One region of the Streptomyces spongiicola genome, then DNA from elsewhere that is predicted to be linked to it. Evidence: riboswitches for the same ligand, from Rfam matches in the RefSeq annotation. Region 1 holds a riboswitch; each other region holds the start of a gene.
What was found. A riboswitch is a leader RNA that binds a small molecule or an ion and turns the genes downstream of it on or off. The one in region 1 is predicted to bind cobalamin.

Region 1 (4,728 bases):
GAGCGCAACGGGCGGTTCCCGATGGTCCGCAGTGCCGAGAACTTCGACGCCGAACGGCAGGAGCAGATCGGCGATGTGCCGAGCACCTTCCGGGACGAGGCGACACGGCACTTCCTGCGGGAGGCCGACACCGCGCTCGCCTCGGTCCTCAAGGCGGACCCGCGGCCGCTGTACGTGACCGGCGAACCCGCGGCGCTGGCCCTCCTCGACGGCGTCGGCACGGCCGCCAAGGGCCAGGCCGTCCACGTGCCGAGGGGCGGGGTGGCCGGGTCCTCCGGCGACGCGGTCTGGCAGGCGGTGCGCCCGTTCGTCGAGGCGCGCGCCGAGCAGGAGGTCTCGGGCGTCCTCGCGGAACTGGACCGGGCGAGGGGCAGGCGCGCGTTCGCCGCCGGGGTGGACGAGATCCGCCAGAACGTGCAGACGGGCAGGGTCGCGCTGCTGGCCGTGGAGGAGAACTACCGGGAGACCGTGCGGGACACCGGCGGGCATGTGCTGCCCGCCGAGCCGGGGGACCTCGACGCGGTGGTCGACGTCGTGGACGAGATCGTCGAGAAGTCCCTGGACACGGGGGCGGACGTGCGGTTCGTGCCGGACGGCACCCTCGCGGGGATGGGCGGTATCGCCAGCGCCCTGCGCTACTGACGGCCCGCGGGACGGCGGCCCGGCGCTCCCGGTCTGCCGCCGCACCACCGCCGCACGCTCCCGGTCGGCCGCCGCACCACCGCCGTGCGCCACAGATCACCCGCCGCACACTCCCGGTCGGCCGGCGAGGCCGCCCCTCGTCGGCAGCCGCCCCCCGTCGGCAGCCGCCCCGCGTCGGCGGCCGACCGCCGCACGGCGCCGCGGCGGACCTCCGCCCGCACCCGCGGACCGTGCCGGCGGTTTCGCGTGAGCGCGGTGCCGGGCGGGCCGTTTGCGCCGATACTGGCAGAGGGTGTGCGGCGCGTTCCGCCACGGCCCGCCCGGGAGGACACCGTCCGGAGCGATCGACGCCGGTCCCGTCAGGAGGTTCCCATGAGGATGCTCATCAACGTCCCCGAGACGGTGGTCGCGGACGGCCTGCGCGGCCTGGCCGCGGCGCACCCCGGGCTGAACGTCGACGTGGAGAACAGGCTCGTGGTCCGGGGGGACGCCCCGGTCGCGGGCAGGGTGGGCCTGGTGTCCGGAGGCGGGTCGGGGCACGAGCCCCTGCACGGCGGGTTCGTGGGGGTCGGGATGCTCTCGGCGGCATGCCCCGGCGAGGTGTTCACGTCCCCGGTGCCGGACCAGATGGCCCGGGCCGCGGCGGCGGTGGACAGCGGGGCGGGTGTGCTCTTCGTGGTGAAGAACTACACGGGCGACGTGCTGAACTTCGACATGGCGCAGGAGCTCGCCGAGGACGAGGGCGTCCAGGTGGCCAAGGTGCTCGTCGACGACGACGTGGCCGTCCGGGACAGCCTGTACACGGCGGGCCGGCGCGGCACGGGCGCGACGCTCTTCGTGGAGAAGATCGCGGGCGCCGCGGCCGAGGAGGGCGCCCCGCTGGAGCGGGTCGAGGCGGTCGCCCGCCGGGTCGACGAGCGGTCGCGCAGCTTCGGTGTCGCGCTCAGCGCCGTCACCACCCCGGCCAGGGGCACCCCGACGTTCGACCTGCCTGCCGGCGAGCTGGAGTTGGGGATCGGCATCCACGGCGAGCCCGGCCGTGAACGGCGGCCGATGATGACCTCGCGCGAGATCGCGGACTTCACCGTGGAGGCGGTCCTCGACGACCTGAGGCCGTCGAGTCCGGTGCTGGCGCTGGTCAACGGCATGGGCGCGACGCCGCTGCTGGAGCTGTACGGGTTCGGCGCGGAGGTCCACCGGGTGCTCGCCGAGCGCGGTGTGCCGGTGGCCCGGACCCTGGTCGGGAACTACGTCACCTCGCTCGACATGGCCGGCTGCTCGGTGACGCTGTGCGAGGCGGACGAGGAGATCCTGCGGCTGTGGGACGCCCCCGTGGAGACGCCCGCGCTGCGCTGGGGCCGCTGAACCGTGCCCGGCCCGGGCGGAGTTCCCGGCCCGGGCGGCGAGGGCGGTGCCGCGTCCGCGGGCCGCGACGACGCGCACAAGGGAGCCGACGTGCACAAGGGAGCCGACGTGCCACGAGAAGCGGACGCAGACGCGGTGCTCGACGCGGAGTTCTTCCTCCGCTGGATGAACGCCCTCGCGCGGGCGGTGGACCGGGAGGCCGCGCGGCTCACCGAGTTGGACGCCGCGATCGGGGACGCCGACCACGGGACCAATATGCGGCGGGGTTTCACGGCGGTGGCGGCCGCGCTGGAGAAGGACGCGCCGGACACTCCGGGTGCCGTACTGACGCTGGCGGGGCGCCGGCTGATCTCCACGGTCGGCGGGGCTTCGGGGCCGCTGTACGGGACGCTGCTGCGGCGTGCCGGCAAGGCGCTCGGCGACGAGGCCGGGGTGTCGCGGGCGCAGCTCGCCGAGGCGCTGCGCGCGGGGATCGCGGCGGTGGCCCGGCTCGGCGGCGCGAAGGCCGGGGACAAGACGATGCTGGACGCGCTGGAGCCGGCGGCGGCGGCGCTGGACGAGTCCTTCGCGGCTGCGCGCGCGGCCGCGGAGGACGGTGCGGCCGCGACCGTGCCGATGCTGGCCCGCAAGGGCCGCGCGAGCTATCTGGGCGAACGCAGCGTCGGGCACCGGGATCCGGGGGCGGCGTCCTCCGCCCTGCTGGTCGGCGCCCTCGAGGAGGCCGCGCGATGACCGGTGTGGTGGGGATCGTCCTCGTCTCGCACAGCGCGCAGGTCGCCGCGGCGGTCGCCGATCTCGCCCGGAGGCTGGCCGGCTCGGGCGACGGGGTGCCGGTGGCGGCGGCCGGCGGCACCGCGGACGGCGGCCTCGGCACCAGTGCGGACTCGACCGCCCGCGCCGCGCGCGAGGTGGACCGGGGGGCGGGGGTGGCCGTGCTGGTGGACATCGGCAGCGCGGTGCTGACGGTGAAGGCGCTGCTGGCCGAGGGGGACGAACTCCCGGAGGGCACCAGGCTCGTGGACGCGCCGTTCGTCGAGGGGGCCGTCGCGGCGGTGGTCACGGCGTCCGCCGGAGCGGATCTGGACGCGGTGGTGACGGCGGCGGAGGAGGCGTACGGCTACCGCAAGGTGTGACCGTACGCATCCGTACGCGGCTTGTGATGCACCTGGTCAACGCACTAGTGTCGCAGGGCCTTGGTGAACGGGAAACCGGTGGAGTACCGGTGCGGCCCTCGCCACTGTGATCGGGAAGTCCGGCTCTCTCCGCGAGGAAGCCACTGGACGGCCGCGGGAGACCGCGGTGTCCGGGAAGGCGGAGCCCGGGCGGCATGACCCGTCAGCCAGGAGACCGGCCGGGGCGCGTTGTCCATCCACGAGGTGCTGGAGAGGTCTCCCTACCCATGCATATAGCCGAGGGCTATCTGCCCCCTGTGCACGCGGCCGCCTGGGCCGCCGCGTCCGCCCCCTTCGTGATCCACGGCGTACGGGCGCTGACCCGCGAGGTCAGGGCGAACCCCGAGTCCACGCTGCTGCTCGGCGCGGCCGGCGCCTTCACCTTCGTACTGTCGGCGCTCAAGATCCCTTCGGTGACGGGCAGTTGCTCCCATCCGACCGGCACCGGACTGGGCGCGATACTGTTCCGGCCGCCGATCATGGCGGTGCTCGGCACGATCACCCTGCTCTTCCAGGCGCTGCTGCTGGCCCACGGGGGCCTGACCACGCTCGGCGCGAACGTCTTCTCGCTGGCGGTCGTGGGGCCCTGGGCCGGGTTCGGGGTGTACGTGCTGCTGCGGCGGTCCGGGGCGCCGCTGATGGTGGCGGTGTTCTCCGGTGCGTTCACCGCCGACCTGTCCACGTACTGCGTCACCAGCGTGCAGCTTGCGCTGGCGTTCCCCGACCCGGGCAGCGGTGTGGTGGGCGCCCTGGCCAAGTTCGGCGGCATCTTCGCGGTCACCCAGGTGCCGCTGGCGGTCAGCGAGGGCCTGCTGACCGTCCTGGTGATGCGGCTGCTGGTGCGGTCCAGCAAGGGCGAGCTGACCCGGCTCGGGGTGCTCCTCCAGGGCGGGGCGGAGAAGGAGGCCGCGGTCCGATGAGCCGCAACGCGAAGATCAACACACTGCTGCTGGCGATCGTGGCCGCGCTGGCCGTGCTGCCGCTGGCGCTGGGTCTGGGCGACCACAAGGAGGAGCCCTTCGCCGGCGCCGACGGTGAGGCGGAGGCCGCGATCACGGAGATCGCCCCGGACTACGAGCCCTGGTTCGCCCCGTTGTACGAGCCGCCGTCCGGGGAGGTCGAGTCGGCCCTGTTCGCCCTCCAGGCCGCTCTGGGCGCGGGTGTCCTCGCGTACTACTTCGGGTTGCGCAGGGGCCGCCGGCAGGGCGGGGCCCGGGTGGCGGCCGCGCGGGACGCCCGGACGCCCGCCGCCGGTGCGGCCGATTCCGCCGGCGCGGGCGCGTAGTCCCCGATGCTGCCGATCGACGCGGCGGCGCACGGCAGCCGCTGGCGCGGCCGCCATCCGGGCGAGAAGGCGGCGCTCGGCCTGGGCCTGACGGTCTGCGCCGTCGCGCTGCCGCCGTGGCCGGGTGCCGTCCTGGTGGCGGCGGCCGCGGTCGCGGTGCTGCTCGGGCCCGCCGGGGTGGCGCCCCGGCGGCTGTGGCGGGCGTGGCGCATCCCGCTGGGGTTCTGCGTCACGGGCGCGGTTCCGCTGCTGTTCGCGGTGGGC
Region 2 (4,728 bases), 1.7 Mb from region 1:
CGCAGCGCGGCCCAGCGCTCGGGCCAGGCGAAACGCGCGTCGTAGTGGTCGGGGTGCAGCACACCCCGGGCGGTGCGGGTCCGCTCCCAGGCCGGGAGCGGACCGTGGCGCTCGGCCAGGTCGCAGGACGCCTCGTAGGCGGCCAGCATGATCCGCTCGGCGATGCGCGTGGACAGGGCCTTCGCCGCGGCGGAGTCGAAGGGCAGGCGCAGCTTGAAGAAGACGTCCTGGAGGCCCATCGCGCCGAGGCCCACCGGGCGCCACCTGGCGTTGGAGCGGCCGGCCTGCTCGGTCGGGTAGTAGTTGATGTCGACGACCCGGTCGAGGAAGGTCACGGCGGTGCGGACGGTGTCGTCCAGCCGCGCCCAGTCGATCACCTCCTCGCCGTCGGCGGCGTCCCGCACGACGAACGCGCCGAGGTTCACCGAGCCGAGGTTGCAGACGGCGGTCTCGCCGTCGTCGGTCACCTCGATGATCTCGGTGCACAGGTTGGAGGAGTGGACGACGGTCCCGGGCTCCGCGGTCTGGTTGGCCGTGCGGTTGGACGCGTCCTTGAAGGTCATCCAGCCGTTGCCGGTCTGTGCGAGGGTGCGCATCATGCGCCCGTACAGCTCGCGGGCGGGGATGGTGCGGCGGGCGAGCCCGGCGGCCTCCGCCCTGCGGTACGCGGCGTCGAAGTCGTCGCCCCAGAGGTCGGCGAGTTCCGGTACGTCGGCGGGGGAGAACAGCGACCAGTCGCTGTCGGCGTTCACCCGGCGCATGAACTCGTCGGGGATCCAGTGCGCCAGGTTGAGGTTGTGCGTGCGGCGCGCCTCCTCGCCCGTGTTGTCGCGCAGCTCCAGGAACTCCTCGATGTCCGCGTGCCAGGTCTCCAGGTACACGCACGCCGCGCCCTTGCGCCGGCCGCCCTGGTTGACGGCGGCCACCGACGAGTCCAGTGTGCGCAGGAACGGCACGATTCCGTTGGAGTGGCCGTTGGTGCCCCGGATGAGCGAACCGCGGGAGCGGATCCGGGAGTACGACAGGCCGATGCCGCCGGCGTGCTTCGAGAGCCGCGCCACCTGGTGGTAGCGCTGGTAGATGGAGTCCAGCTCGTCGAGCGGGGAGTCCAGCAGGTAGCAGGACGACATCTGGGGGTGCCGGGTGCCGGAGTTGAAGAGGGTGGGGGAGGACGGCAGGTAGTCGAGGCGGCTCATCAGCCCGTAGAGGGAGGCCACTTCCTCCAGCGCGCGCGGGGTGTCGTCCTCGGCGAGACCGCAGGCGACGCGCAGCATGAAGTACTGCGGGGTCTCGACGACCTTGCGGGTGATCGGGTGCCGGAGCAGATAGCGGCTGTAGAGGGTGCGCAGGCCGAAGTACCCGAAGCGGTCGTCGGCGCCCGGGTCGACCAGCGCGTCGAGGCGCCGGGCGTGCGTCTGGACGAAGACGGCCGTGCGGTCCGCGATCAGCCCCTCGCGGTGGCCGACGGCGATCGAGCCGGAGAACGCGGAGGCGCCCTGGCCGGCCGCCTCTTCGGCGATGGCGAGGGTGAGCAGTCGTGCCGCGAGCCGGGAGTACGCCGGGTCCTCGGAGATCAGGCCGGCGGCCGCCTCCGTGGCCAGTTCGCGCAGTTCGGCCTCGTCCGATCCCGCGTGACGGCCCCGGAGGGCGGCCCCGGCCACCCGGCCGGGGTCGGTGTCGGGCAGGTCGGAGGTGAGTTCGGTCAGGGTCCGCAGAAGCGCGGTGCCTGGTCCGTCGGCGAGCTGCGCTGAAGCAGGATCGGGCGGCGCGATGGTCACGGGGTGCTCTCCCTCGCTCGGCTGGGGGCCGGCGGGGCAGGGGCACGGACGCACACCCGGGCAGGGCGGACCGCGTCCACCGGCCTGTTCCGCGAGGCCCGGACGTCTGGGCACCCGGGCCGGACGGTCCGGGCGCACCGCCGGCAGGTTCTCGGACTCACCCGGGCGTGCGGGTCCTGGTCTCGGACCAGCGCACACCGGTACACCGTTGCGGGACAGTTCCGGATTCCCACCGGATTCCCCTGCGTCGACAGCGAGGATGAGCATACATGTAGGGGGGGTGAGTTGAGGTACCCCCCACATCTTGTGTCGTGACCCGCTCAGAGCTTCAGGCGTGGCTGAGCGGGGGCGGCAGCCCGGGCACGGGTCTCCCGCCTCCGTCCCGTGCGGGGAAGGGGCACGCGGACGGGCCTCCGGCCCTCCCCGGGGGAGGCGCGGAGGCCCGTGGACGGCCGGCCGGACCGGGTGCTCAGCAGCAGCGGAATCCCTTGCGGGGGTCGGCCTCCCGTTCGTCCGTGCGGCGGCGTTCGAACTCGCGGCGGGACATCACCTCCGCGTCGGGGTCGTGCGCCCGGGTGTGGGCCACATAGCGGTCGTACACCGACTCGCCCGAGACCTCGCGCACGTACCAGCGGACCCAGCGCACCGCGCGCCGTACGCCGCGCACCACCGCCGCACCCGCCCTGCCCGCCGTACCCGCCGTACCCGCCCTGCCCGCCGTACCCGCCCGTCCCGCCGTACCCGTCATGCGCGCCCCACCCGTCCTGTCATACCCGCCGTACCCGCCCGTCCCGTCCCGCCCTGCCCGCCCCACCCGTCATGCGCGCCACGGTGCTCACGTCCTGCCGCTTCCGGCGGCCTCCCGGTCCGGGGCGCCGGCGCCGGCGCCGACCGCCGCGAGTTCCGCCTTCTCCTCCTTCGTGGCGAACAGTCCGGCGGGTGCGACGAGCTTCGACTCGACGTACGGGACCTCGGCGAGCCGGACGGTCTCCGGCCTGCTGATCGCCCGGAAGCAGACCCGGGCGGCGTCCGCCAGGACCACCACGATGAGGAGGGCGAACAGTGCCGAGAGCACACCGTCGACGGTCGAGTTGGTGACGATGGTGTGCATGTCGTCCATCGACTTGGCCGGGGCCAGCACCTCGCCGGAGTCGATGCCCGCCCGGTACTTCTCGCGCTGGGAGAAGAAGCCCACCTTCGGGTCGCCGGAGAAGACCTTCTGCCAGCTCGCGGTGAGGGTGACCGTGGCGTCCCAGGCGAGCGGGACGGCCGTGACCCACGCCCACTTGAGGCGTCCGGACTTCACCAGCAGCGTGGTGCAGACCGCGAGGGCGACGGCCGCGAGGAGCTGGTTGGCGATGCCGAAGAGCGGGAAGAGCTGGTTGATGCCCCCGAGCGGGTCGTGTACGCCGACCCAGAGGAAGTAGCCCCAGCCGCCGACGACGACCGCGCTGGCGAACCAGACGCCGGGCTTCCAGCTGATGCGCTTCATCGGCTGGTAGACGTTGCCGAGCGAGTCCTGCAGCATGAACCGCCCCACGCGGGTGCCGGCGTCGAGCGTGGTGAGGATGAAGAGCGCCTCGAACATGATCGCGAAGTGGTACCAGAACGCCTTCATCCCGGCGCCGCCGACGACCGCGGAGAAGATCTCCGACATGCCGAGCGCGAAGGTCGGCGCACCGCCGGTGCGGGAGAGCAGGCTCGCCTCCTCGACGTCCCCGGCGGCCTGGGTGAGTTGCTCGGGGGTGACGGTGAAGCCGAGGTCGGCGACCGCCCGGGAGGCGGACTCGACCGTCGTCCCGATGGCGCCGGACGGGGAGTTGATCGCGAAGTAGAGACCGGGGTCGAGGATGCAGGCGCAGATCATCGCCATGACCGCGACGAACGACTCGGTCAGCATGGCCCCGTAGCCGATCATCCGGATCTGGGTCTCCTTCTGGATCATCTTCGGGGTGGTGCCCGAGGAGACCAGGGAGTGGAATCCGGAGAGCGCGCCGCACGCGATGGTGATGAAGACGAACGGGAACAGCGAGCCCGCGAAGACCGGCCCCTGGCCGTTGCCGGCGAACTCGGTGACGGCCGGCATCTTCAGCGTCGGCATCGCGATGACGACGCCCAGGGCCAGCAGCACGATGGTGCCGACCTTCATGAAGGTCGAGAGGTAGTCGCGCGGGGCCAGCAGCAGCCAGACCGGGAGCACGGAGGCCAGGAACCCGTAGGCCATCATCCAGACGACCAGGGTGCCCGGCTCCAGGGTGAAGAACGCCGCGAGCGAGGAGTCCGCGACCCAGCCGCCCGCGATGATCGCGAGCAGCAGCAGCGCGACGCCGATGACGGACACCTCGCTGACCCTGCCCGGCCGCAGGATCCGCAGGTAGACGCCCATGAACAGGGCGATCGGGATCGTCATGCCGATGGAGAAGACACCCCAGGGGGAGTGCGCCAGGGCGTTGACGATCACGAGTGCCAGCACCGCCAGCAGAATGATCATGATCGCGAAGACGGCGATCAGGGCGGCGACGCCGCCGACGGGGCCTATCTCGTCCCGTGCCATCTGGCCGAGCGAGCGGCCGTCCCGGCGGGTGGAGAAGAACAGGGTGACCATGTCCTGAACGGCACCGGCGAAGATCACTCCGACGATGATCCAGATGGTGCCCGGCAGATAGCCCATCTGGGCGGCGAGGATCGGGCCCACCAGCGGGCCCGCTCCCGCGATGGCCGCGAAGTGGTGGCCGAACAGCACCCGCCGGTCGGTCGGGTGGAAGTCGACACCGTTGTCGAGCCGCTCCGCGGGGGTGGCGCGGGTCCTGTCGGCCCGGAGGACGCGGTACTGGATGAAGCGCGCGTAGAACCGGTAGGCGATGGCGTACGAGCCGAGCGCGGCCGCCAGCATCCAGGCGGCGGAGACCTCCTCGCCCCGCGAGAGGGCGAGTAAGCTCCAGCCGACCGC
Region 3 (4,728 bases), 4.0 Mb from region 1:
GTCACCCCGGTCACGCCCGTCACCCCGGTCACGCCCGTCACCCCGGTCACGCCCGTCACCCCGGTCACGCCCGTCGCAACGGCCGCGCCCGTCGCAACGGCCGCGCCCGTCGCACCGGCGGCGCCGGTCGGGTCGGTCGGGTCGGTCGGGCGGGTCACTTGAAGCGTTCCGGGTGGATCTGGCGGGCCAGGGACTCGACGCCGGAGGGTACCCGGACCCCCAGGACCGTGGACGACAGCGGGAGTACCGCGAACCGCCGGTTCTTGATGGCGGGTACGTCCTTGAGTGCCGGGTTCGCCAGCAGGAACCTCTTCTTGTCCTCGACCGTCTGGTCACCGTAGTCGTAGATGACGACGACCTCGGGCATGCGCTCGGCCACCTGCTCGAACGACACGTCGCCGAACGCCTTGTCCAGGTCGGCGAAGAGGTTCACTCCACCGGCCCGCTTGATCATCTCGTTGCCGACGCCCGCCCCGCCCGCGGTGAAGGCGGTCTTGTCGCCACTGTCGTAGACGAAGACCTCCACCGGCTTGGCCCCGGCGAGCTTGTCCTCCACCGCCTCCAGCGTGCCATGGAGCTTCCTCAGCTGCTGCTCGGCCCGATCCGGCACACCGAAGATCCTGGCCACGTTCCGGATCTCCCGGTCCATCGCGGCCATCGTCACGGGCCCGGTCGGGCACTCCTCGATGTTGAGGTAGGAGTTGATCCCGGCCTTGGACAGGGCGGCGCGGCCACGGCCCTCCTTCTCGTCGAAGGTGCTGGCGAAGCCGCCGTAGGCGAGGTCCGGTTCCGCCGCCAGCAGCGCCTCGAAGGACGGGTACTGCTCCGCGATGACCTCGATGCCGTCATACGCCTCCTGGTACTCGGGGAGGATCCTGTCGTCGAGGTATGCCGTGCCCACCATCGACTTCTCCAGTCCCAGTGCCAGCAGGACCTCGGTCGCATGCTGGTTCAACGACACCGCGCGCTGCGGAGGCCGCTGGTAGGTCGTCTTCACACCGCAGTTGGCGACGGTCACGGGGAAGCCCTCGGCGGCGGGGCCGGCGGCCTGGGCGGCGTCGTCCCGGGTGGCGCTCCCGCCACAGCCGGATACCAGCAGGGCCGCGGCGGCCATGGCCGTCAGCAGGGATACGGGACGCTTGCGCATGGTGTGGGTCCTCTCACCATGGCACGGTCCGGACGGTGGTCCGGAGCGTGGCCGGATTCGGGTAGACGGGACGGGGCGGGGCGGGACGGGGCGGGGCGGGACGGGGTGCGGGAGGCAGCACGGAACCGGTCAGGCGGGCGGATTCGGGGAGACCGGCCGACCCGGGCAGACCCGCCCATCAGGGGAGACCGGCCGACCCGGGCAGGCGAGGCGACCCGGGTTGGCGGGTTCACCCGGGTGGACCGGCCGACCCGTTGAGGAAGGGCGGAGGTCCCCCGGGCGCGCGATGCCGGGGGCCGGCCTCAAGGTCGGGTCGCCTGGTCGGCCCGCGTCGCCCGGTCAGCCCGCGTCGCGGAGCGGCGCTGAACGGGCACGCCGGGGCAGGGTGAAGGCGTAGAGGTCGAGGATGTCCGTGAGCGCGGCGACACCGGGGCCGCCTGCCCGCACCCAGGCGGCGACGTCCTCGGTCGCGGCCGGGTCGTTGACGAGTCCGAACCAGACCGGCCGGCCGCCGGCGGCGCGTCCCTCGGACGAAGGCTGCACCACGATCACGTTCGCCTGATCGCACACGTCGAGACAGCCGGTGATCCGGACCGGGGCGTCCTTAGCGAGACGCGCGGTCTGCTCACGGTGGTCGACGCCGGTCACCTTGGAGCTGCCGCAGCAGCAGTCCCGGCACACCACCACCCGGCACGGCACCGAACCGCCGCGGGAAACCTCCACGGGCATCACGACAAGCCCTCCTCTCCGGGGAGATCCGCCCCAGTCGTGTCGAGGAGGCGACCGCGTGAGTCTCCTGGCTCTCGGGTCAGTGCTCGTCCCGGCCTTCCCACCCGCACACGGGCAGTGGTCTGTTCGGGATCCGCTCGCCGATCACAGTGGCGGGACCGCGCCGGATTCACACCGGCTTCCTCGTTCCGCCGTCGCCTTTTCACGGACATCATGGCAGAAGACCACGTCATGTCATACGCCCGCGGTCCACCGGCCGGGGGCAACTGCCGCACCCGGCCCGCGCACAGAGGCAGCGCGCGGCGCCGAGGGCTCGCACGCACCCTGGACAGGCGACCCGTCCGTGGTCGCGAGGCGGTGGGCCGCATCGGCGGGTTCCGGCGGGCCGTTGCGGGGGAACGGCGTCGGGAAGCGGTACGCGCCGGTGCCCGGAACCGGGACTACACCGGGACCGGGACCGGGACGACGACGCCCGGTGCCCGCCGCGGCAGTGTGCGGTCGGTGCCGGCAGCCCACCGGAGGGAAGCAGGCCGGTGCTGCGGCGTCCCGCCGCACGCGGCAGCCACCCACCGGGCCCGTAGGGTACCCCCATGGTGATCGCGACGGTCCGCGAGTGGCGCGACGAGAGGGGTGGGGCGTCCTCGACTCCCGCGAGACGCCCGGCGGCTGCCGGGGCCACTACTCCCGCATCGAGATGGCGGGTTTCCGCACGCTGTCACCGGGACAGCCGGTGGATCTCCGGTGGGAAGCCCCCGGCTTCAGCCAGGACGGGTACGACTACCGCGCGGCGGGCATCGTGCCCCGGCCCGGGTGACCTCAACGGTCCGGGCCGACCGGGGCGGCGGCGCGACCACGACCGCGACCGCGACCACGACCGCAACGGACCGCCGCCGACCCGGTGTCAGGGACCGTTGCGGTCACCCGGACCCGGGGCGTCAGGGACCGTTGCGGTCACCCGGACCCGGGGCGTCAGGGACCGTTGCGGTCACCCGGACCCGGGGTGTCAGGGACCGTTGCGGTCACCCGGGCCCGGGGTGTCAGGGCCGGCCGGGGCGTCAGCGGCGGCGCAGGACCGCGGTGGCCGTGCGCAGTCGCTGTTCGATCTCGCGCCGCTGTCCCGCCCGGGACGTCGGCAGCGAGACGCTGATGCCGAAGAGGGTGCCGTCCGGTGCCGCGGGCAGGGCCACCGCGAAGGAGACCAGCCCCACCTCGTACTCCTCGAGCGAGCGGGAGAGGCCGTCGTCGCGGACCTCGTCCAGGGCCTTGGACAGCTGGGTCCAGGTGGTGTGGGTGGCATCCGTCAGCCGCTCGTAGGGCCCCTTCCCGACGAGTCGCAGCACCTCCTCGTCCGGCAGTTGGGCGAGCAGGCACTTGCCGAGCGCGGTGCAGTGCGCGGGCACCCGCAGCCCCGGCTCGGCCCGCGGGCTGAGCAGATGGCGGCCGGGCGCGGAGTCGAGGTAGACGACCTCGTTTCCGACCAGGGTGGCCAGGTTCGCGGTCTCCCCGGTGTCCTCCGCCAGTCTGCGCAGGATCGCGCGCGCCGCCTCGGACATGCCCATGCCCTCGATCAGCGGCCCGACCATCCGGGCCACCTGCGGGCCCAGCCGCAATCTGCGGGTGCCCGCGGGGCGCGCCAGGAAGCCCTCGGCGACGAGGGTCGCGCACAGCCGGTGCACGGTCGGCAGGGGCAGGTCGAGGGCCTCCGCTATCTCGCTCTGGGTGAGTTCCGGATGTGCGTCGTCGAAGAGCCGCAGAATCGCGAGCCCCCGGGAGAGGGTCCGCGATCCCGCATCACGTGACTCGCTGATCTCTCAGTCCTCCCGAAGTCGGCCCAGCACGAAGCGCTGGAACGCCGAGATGGTGTGCTCCGAACCGAGGAGGAGCCGGCCGCGCTCCACCCCGCCGGACGAGGCCCCGCGCTGTACGGACTCCACCAGGTCGGTGTCCTCGGCCCCCACCTGGTCGTCGAAGGCGAGCATAGCCTTGATCCACGCCTCGTCGACGTCGTCGCCGAAGAAGTAGTCGAGGTATCCGGTGGTGCGTTCCGGGCCCGCCGGGTACACCGGGCCGAAGGAGAGGTTCGGCTGCCCGGGGTTGACGTTGACCTTCAGGCTCGGCCAGACGAGGTGGTACTGGCCCTCGACGACGGGGCCCTGGACGGGGTAGCCGGCCTCCCGGGGGATGTCCCGCACGATGCCGTGGTGGGTGGCGAAGGTGGGCCGCACCTCCAACTCGTACGCGTCGGGGCTGACGTCGAGTACGTCGGCGAGGCCCGGGTGCGCGACCGGGCAGTGGTAGCACTCCAGGTAGTTCTCGACGGCGATCTTCCAGTTGGCCTCGATGGTGTAGTACACGCGGTGGTGGAAGCGCATCCGCTGAAGGTCGATGCCGCCGGCGGCGAGGAGTTCGGGCAGTTCGCCCAGCATCTCGGTGAGCGGGGCGGGGTCCGGGTCGAGATGGACGAAGACGAACGGGCCCCAGGTGTCCACCGACGCGCGGCGCAGCCCCAGTTGCGAGGTGTCGAAGTCCGCCTCGCGGTCCCCGCGCGGCACCCCGCGCAGCGAGCCGTCGAGGCCGTACGTCCAGGCGTGGTAGAAGCACTGGAGGCTCTTGCGGGTGCCGCAGTCCTCGCGGACCACCTGGGCGCCGCGGTGCCGGCAGACGTTCACCAGCGCGTTGAGCCCGCCGGACCGGTCGCGGGTGACGACGATGGGGACGCCGCCGACCTCGCAGGTGAAGAACTGGCCCGGCTGGGCGACCTGGTCGGTGCGGCCGACGTAACTCCAGCTCCGCCGGAAGATCCGCTCCTGTTCCAGGGCGGTGATCGCGGGGTCGGCGTACCAGGTCCAGGG
Region 4 (4,728 bases), 5.6 Mb from region 1:
ATATCGCTTCCTGCTCCGGTTCGGTCATGTGGGCGATTTTGTCAGCCGGGGCCGCCGGGAGCGGCGGCGGGGGCTGTGCCGGGGCCGCCGGGAGCGGCGGCGGGGGCTGTGCCGGGGCCGCCGCGGGAACCGCGGGCCCAGACCTCGTGCGGGCACGGCAGGCACGGCAGGCACGGCGGGAGGCGGCGGGCCCGGACCGCATCCCGGCACCGCGGGAGCCGCGGGCCCAGACCGCATGCGGGAACCGCGGGAACCGGGGGAACCGGAGGAACGGGATGCGCCGCCGTCGCGGGCACGGCGGGCACCGCCACCACGGGCGCCGCTGGCACGAGCGCCGCGGACACGGGCACCGCGGGCCATCAGCATCCCAGCGATGTCGCACGAGAACACGGGCGCCGCGGACACGGGCGCCGCTGGCACGAGCCCGCGGGCACGGGCGCCGCGGGCCGGCCGACCGGCCGGAACTCGCCGCGGGGTCCGTAGTGACCAGAATCTCTTCCGCCGTTCATCCGCGCGACGCCGCCGGATCATGTGGCGGTCACCGCAGGGCCGCCGGAGAGCGCTACAGGCCCGCAGTTCGGGGCGATCGCATGGGGCGCACACCCGCCCCGGGGGCTCCGGGGTGCCGCCGCGAACACAAGCGGAGGGACCGCAACCCACTTGGAGACACTCCGCAGCCCATCCCAGTTCACCTTCCGTTCACTCTGCGACCCTACGTTCACCCGCGCCACTACCATCCGAACGATTGCCTGGGTACCCGGTTCATGGAGCACATCACCCTGCTGCTCGCGATTGTCGTCGTGACAGCACTCGTGTTCGATTTCACGAACGGCTTCCACGACACCGCCAACGCCATGGCGACGACCATCTCGACGGGTGCGATGAGACCGAAGGCGGCAGTGGCGATGTCCGCCGTGCTGAACCTGGTCGGCGCGTTCCTCTCCGTCGAGGTCGCCAAGACGATCTCGGGCGGCATCATCAACGAGGAGGGCATCCGCCCAGAAGTGATCTTCGCCGCTCTCGTCGGCGCGATCCTCTGGAACCTGCTGACCTGGCTGCTGGGCCTCCCGTCCAGTTCCTCCCACGCCCTCTTCGGCGGTCTCATCGGCGCGGCCGTGATGTCCGCCGGGTTCTCGGCCGTCAACGGCGGCACGATCGTCACCAAGGTCCTGATCCCGGCCGTCGCGGCCCCGCTCGTCGCCGGTCTCGCGGCCCTCGTCGCCACCAGGCTGACGTACCGGATCGGCGGCACCACCGAGGACCGGTCCACCTCCAAGGGCTACCGCGCCGGGCAGATCGCCTCCGCCGGCCTGGTGTCCCTCGCCCACGGCACCAACGACGCGCAGAAGACCATGGGCGTCATCACTCTGGCCCTGGTCACCGGGGGCGTCCTCGCGCCCGGCTCGAACCCCCCGATGTGGGTCATCGTCTCCGCCGGCGTCGCGATCGCGCTCGGCACCTACCTCGGCGGCTGGCGCATCATCCGCACCATGGGCAAGGGGCTGACCGACCTCCAGCCGCAGCAGGGCTTCGCCGCGCAGACCAGCGCCGCGACGGTCATCCTGGCCTCCTCGAACCTCGGCTTCTCGCTCTCCACCACCCAGTCCTGCTCGGGTGCCGTGATGGGCGCGGGCCTCGGCCGCAAGGGCGGTGTGGTCCGCTGGTCCACCGCCACCAGGATGTTCGTCGCCTGGGGCCTCACCCTGCCCGCCGCCGGCCTGGTCGCCGCGGCCGCGGAGTTCCTGACCAAGCAGGGCGCCTGGGGCATCGCCGCCGTGGCCGTGCTGCTCGTCGCGGGCTCCGGGGCCATCTGGGTGATCTCGCGCCGCAAGCCGGTCGACCACACCAACGTCACGGACGACGAGATCGCGCCCGCGGGCGTCGTCACCACCGCCATCGCGGCCGTCTCCCCGCCCCCGGCCGGCGCCGCCGCGACCCAGGTGGCCGGGCCCGGGTCAGAGACGCCGGACGCCGCCGGAACCCCCAACACCGCCGAGACCCCGAACGCCGCCGGAACCCCGAACGCCGCCGCCGGGATCGCGGCGACCGAGCCCGGGGCGCTGAAGGCCGCCTTCCCGGCCCAGTCCTCCGAGTCCGCTCCGGCGCCCGCCGCCACGGTGTAAGGAAAGAACGACATGAAGATCGACTGGGCAGCTCTGGGCTCCGTCTTCGGCGTGAGCCTCGTCGTGACCGTCGCCCTGGTGGGCCTGTTCACCCTGGGCATCGCGGGCCTCTCCAAGCAGGAGGCCGCGGCCGCTCGGGGAGGCTCGGCCGGCCTCGCCCGCACGGGCGCGTACGCCTGCTTCGCGCTCTGCGCGGCGGCGGTGGCCTTCGGGATCTACCTGATCGTGGTCTGACGCCGCGGCACGACCTCCCACCGGGGCCGGGCACACCCACCGGGTGTACCCGGCCCCACCCGTGTGCCCGGCCCCACCCGTGTACGCGCCCCGCACCCGCGCCCCGGGGCGGTGCGCCCCGTCCCGTCGCAGGTCAAGGGCGAGTTGACGGGCGTTCGGGGCCCGTGGTGGACTTCCGGGGCCACTTACGGCGGCAGAAGAGGAAGCCGGCGCGAATCCGGCGCGGTCCCGCCACTGTCACGGGTGCGCTCCCCCTCGCGGAGCACCAGGGAGCACCCCGGAGCCAGGAACTCCTCGCCGCCGGTCACGTCGAGCCAGGGCGCGGACCCTGAGTGAGGACGAACATGCCTGCCGAAGCAGGAGGGCCGGCTCCGCCGCGCCCGGACATCACGTTCGCGTACGGCGCCGCCGCCGGACTGGCCGGCGACCTGCTCCTCGGCGATCCACGCCGCGGGCACCCGGTCGCGGTCTTCGGCCGGGCGGCCGCCGCGGTCGAACGGGGACTCTGGCACGACCACCGCGGCTGGGGCGCACTGCACACCGCGGTGTGCGCCGGCGCCGCGGTCGCCGCGGGCGCGCTGGCCGCGGCATCCGCGCGCCGGTGATCCGGCACGGCCGCCCGGGAAGTCGGCCCGTTATGGGGCACGAGGTTGGCGCGCCGGGGTTTCCGCCGATGCCGCACGGTGTTTCGCCGCGGTGACGAAGCGGGCGGGCGTGTTACACGCCCATGAAGCGAAGGGTCACGGGAAGGTCACGCGCGTATCCTCCGCGAGAAGCGGGACCGGCGCGACGGCCACCCGGTTGACCTGGCGTGGGGAGCCGAGTCGGGCGGTAGGGGCGCCGCGCTCCGGGGCCCAGGGTGTCCCGGGCCCGGGGTGACCCGGGCCCGGGGTGTCCGGGCGTCCCCGCGGCATCCCCGCGGCACTCCCGGCACCCCTCGCCGTCCTCTCGGCCTCCCCCGGCCGAGTGCCCCCCACCCGGCCGCGGGCGCCCCGCCCGGCCCAACGCCCCGCCGGAGCAGGCGATCCGGGCACGGGACCCACCGGAGCCGGTGATCCCCGCCAGGGGGCGCGCGGTCCGCCGCCGGGCCCCGTGAGCGTGCTACTCGCGGGAGTCCGACGTCGAGGACATGTCCGGGTACCTGTCTCCCACCACCCGCTCCGCGATCGGCTCCAGCAGCGCCAGCTCGTCCCGTGTGAGCGTGATCCGCGTGGCCGCGACGTTCTCCTCCAGACGCCCGCGGCTGCGGGTGCCCGGGATGGGGACGACCGGCAGACCGTGGACCTCGGCCCGCCGCTGGACCCAGGCGAGGGCTATCTGCGCGGGCGTCGCACCGTGCGCGGCGGCGATCTTGCGGACGGGCTCCAGCAGCGCCGCGTTCGCCGCGGCGGCGTCGCCGGTGAAACGCGGCTGGTAGCGCCGGAAGTCGTCCCCGGGAAGCTCTGCCGCGTCCGCGAACGAGCCGGTGAGGAAGCCGCGGCCGAGTGGCGAGTACGGCACCAGCGCCACCCCCAGCGCCGCGGCGGCGCCCACCGCGCTCCGCTCGGCGGAGCGGCTGAACAGGGACCACTCCGACTGGAGTGCGGCGATGGGGTGGACGGCGTGCGCCTCGCGCAGTTCAGCGCCGGTCACCTCGCTGAGGCCGAGGTGGCGGACCTTGCCGGCCCGCACCAACTCGGCCATCGCGCCGACGGATTCGGCCAGCGGCACCGCGGGGTCGCGACGGTGCATGTAGTAGAGGTCGATCGCGTCCACGCCGAGCCGGCGGAGGCTCGCCTCGGCCGCCTCGCGGATGTAGGCGGGGTCGTTGCTGATGCCCCGGAAGGACGCGTCGCCGGCGTCCCGGACGACGGAGAACTTCGTGGCGAGGGTGATCTCGCCCCGGTGCGCCGCCAGGAAGGGCCTGAGGAACTCCTCGTTGGCGCCGTTCCCGTACATGTCGGCCGTGTCGAGAAGGGTGACACCCGCCTCCAGCGCCGCCTCCAGGGTGTCGCGTGCCGCGGCCTCGTCGGTGTCGCCGTAGAACTCGCTCATGCCCATGCAGCCGAGCCCCTGCACTCCGACCTCGGGGCCGTCCGTACCGAGCCGTACCTTTTCGATCATGCTCTCCGTCATCGGGGCTCAGGCCCTCTCCGGCGCCCGCCGGGCGCCCGCATAGAAATCGATCTTGTAGTCCAGCACGGCGAGCGTGCCCTGGAGTTCGGCGATCCGTGCGCGGACGTCGCGCCTGGTCGACTCCAGCAGCTCCCGCCGCTGCTCCCGGGTGTGGTCCCCCTCGCGCGCCAGCTCGGCGTAGCGGACCATGTCCGCCACCGGCATACCGGTACGCCGGAGCTTGCCGACGAAGGCCAGCCAGTCCAGGTCGCGGTTG

Region 2: linked by a shared signal. The riboswitch ahead of DDQ41_RS23140 (ribonucleoside-diphosphate reductase subunit alpha) and the one ahead of DDQ41_RS30095 (energy-coupling factor ABC transporter permease) in region 1 are both predicted to bind cobalamin.
Region 3: linked by a shared signal. The riboswitch ahead of DDQ41_RS12690 (hypothetical protein) and the one ahead of DDQ41_RS30095 (energy-coupling factor ABC transporter permease) in region 1 are both predicted to bind cobalamin.
Region 4: linked by a shared signal. The riboswitch ahead of DDQ41_RS05695 (cobalamin biosynthesis protein) and the one ahead of DDQ41_RS30095 (energy-coupling factor ABC transporter permease) in region 1 are both predicted to bind cobalamin.

Annotation. Positions count from the first base shown of each region.
Region 1 is NZ_CP029254.1:6,922,878-6,927,605, reverse strand. It holds gene DDQ41_RS30115 (baeRF3 domain-containing protein) at 1-642, shown strand, start outside; gene dhaK (dihydroxyacetone kinase subunit DhaK) at 1,015-2,007, shown strand; gene dhaL (dihydroxyacetone kinase subunit DhaL) at 2,143-2,739, shown strand; gene dhaM (dihydroxyacetone kinase phosphoryl donor subunit DhaM) at 2,736-3,140, shown strand; cobalamin riboswitch at 3,158-3,377, shown strand; gene DDQ41_RS30095 (energy-coupling factor ABC transporter permease) at 3,407-4,099, shown strand; gene DDQ41_RS30090 (energy-coupling factor ABC transporter substrate-binding protein) at 4,096-4,464, shown strand; gene cbiQ (cobalt ECF transporter T component CbiQ) at 4,471-4,728, shown strand, end outside.
Region 2 is NZ_CP029254.1:5,268,403-5,273,130, forward strand. It holds gene DDQ41_RS23140 (ribonucleoside-diphosphate reductase subunit alpha) at 1-1,778, opposite strand, end outside; cobalamin riboswitch at 1,904-2,051, opposite strand; gene DDQ41_RS23145 (YbdD/YjiX family protein) at 2,248-2,445, opposite strand; gene DDQ41_RS23150 (carbon starvation CstA family protein) at 2,614-4,728, opposite strand, start outside.
Region 3 is NZ_CP029254.1:2,908,746-2,913,473, forward strand. It holds gene DDQ41_RS12685 (ABC transporter substrate-binding protein) at 155-1,147, opposite strand; gene DDQ41_RS12690 (hypothetical protein) at 1,487-1,876, opposite strand; cobalamin riboswitch at 1,917-2,115, opposite strand; partial or broken gene DDQ41_RS12695 (cold shock domain-containing protein) at 2,467-2,690, shown strand; gene DDQ41_RS12700 (IclR family transcriptional regulator) at 2,932-3,684, opposite strand; gene DDQ41_RS12705 (aromatic ring-hydroxylating oxygenase subunit alpha) at 3,688-4,728, opposite strand, start outside.
Region 4 is NZ_CP029254.1:1,314,254-1,318,981, forward strand. It holds gene DDQ41_RS05680 (class II aldolase/adducin family protein) at 1-28, opposite strand, end outside; gene DDQ41_RS05685 (inorganic phosphate transporter) at 765-2,123, shown strand; gene DDQ41_RS05690 (hypothetical protein) at 2,136-2,357, shown strand; cobalamin riboswitch at 2,509-2,670, shown strand; partial or broken gene DDQ41_RS05695 (cobalamin biosynthesis protein) at 2,702-2,956, shown strand; gene DDQ41_RS05700 (aldo/keto reductase) at 3,459-4,472, opposite strand; gene DDQ41_RS05705 (MerR family transcriptional regulator) at 4,479-4,728, opposite strand, start outside.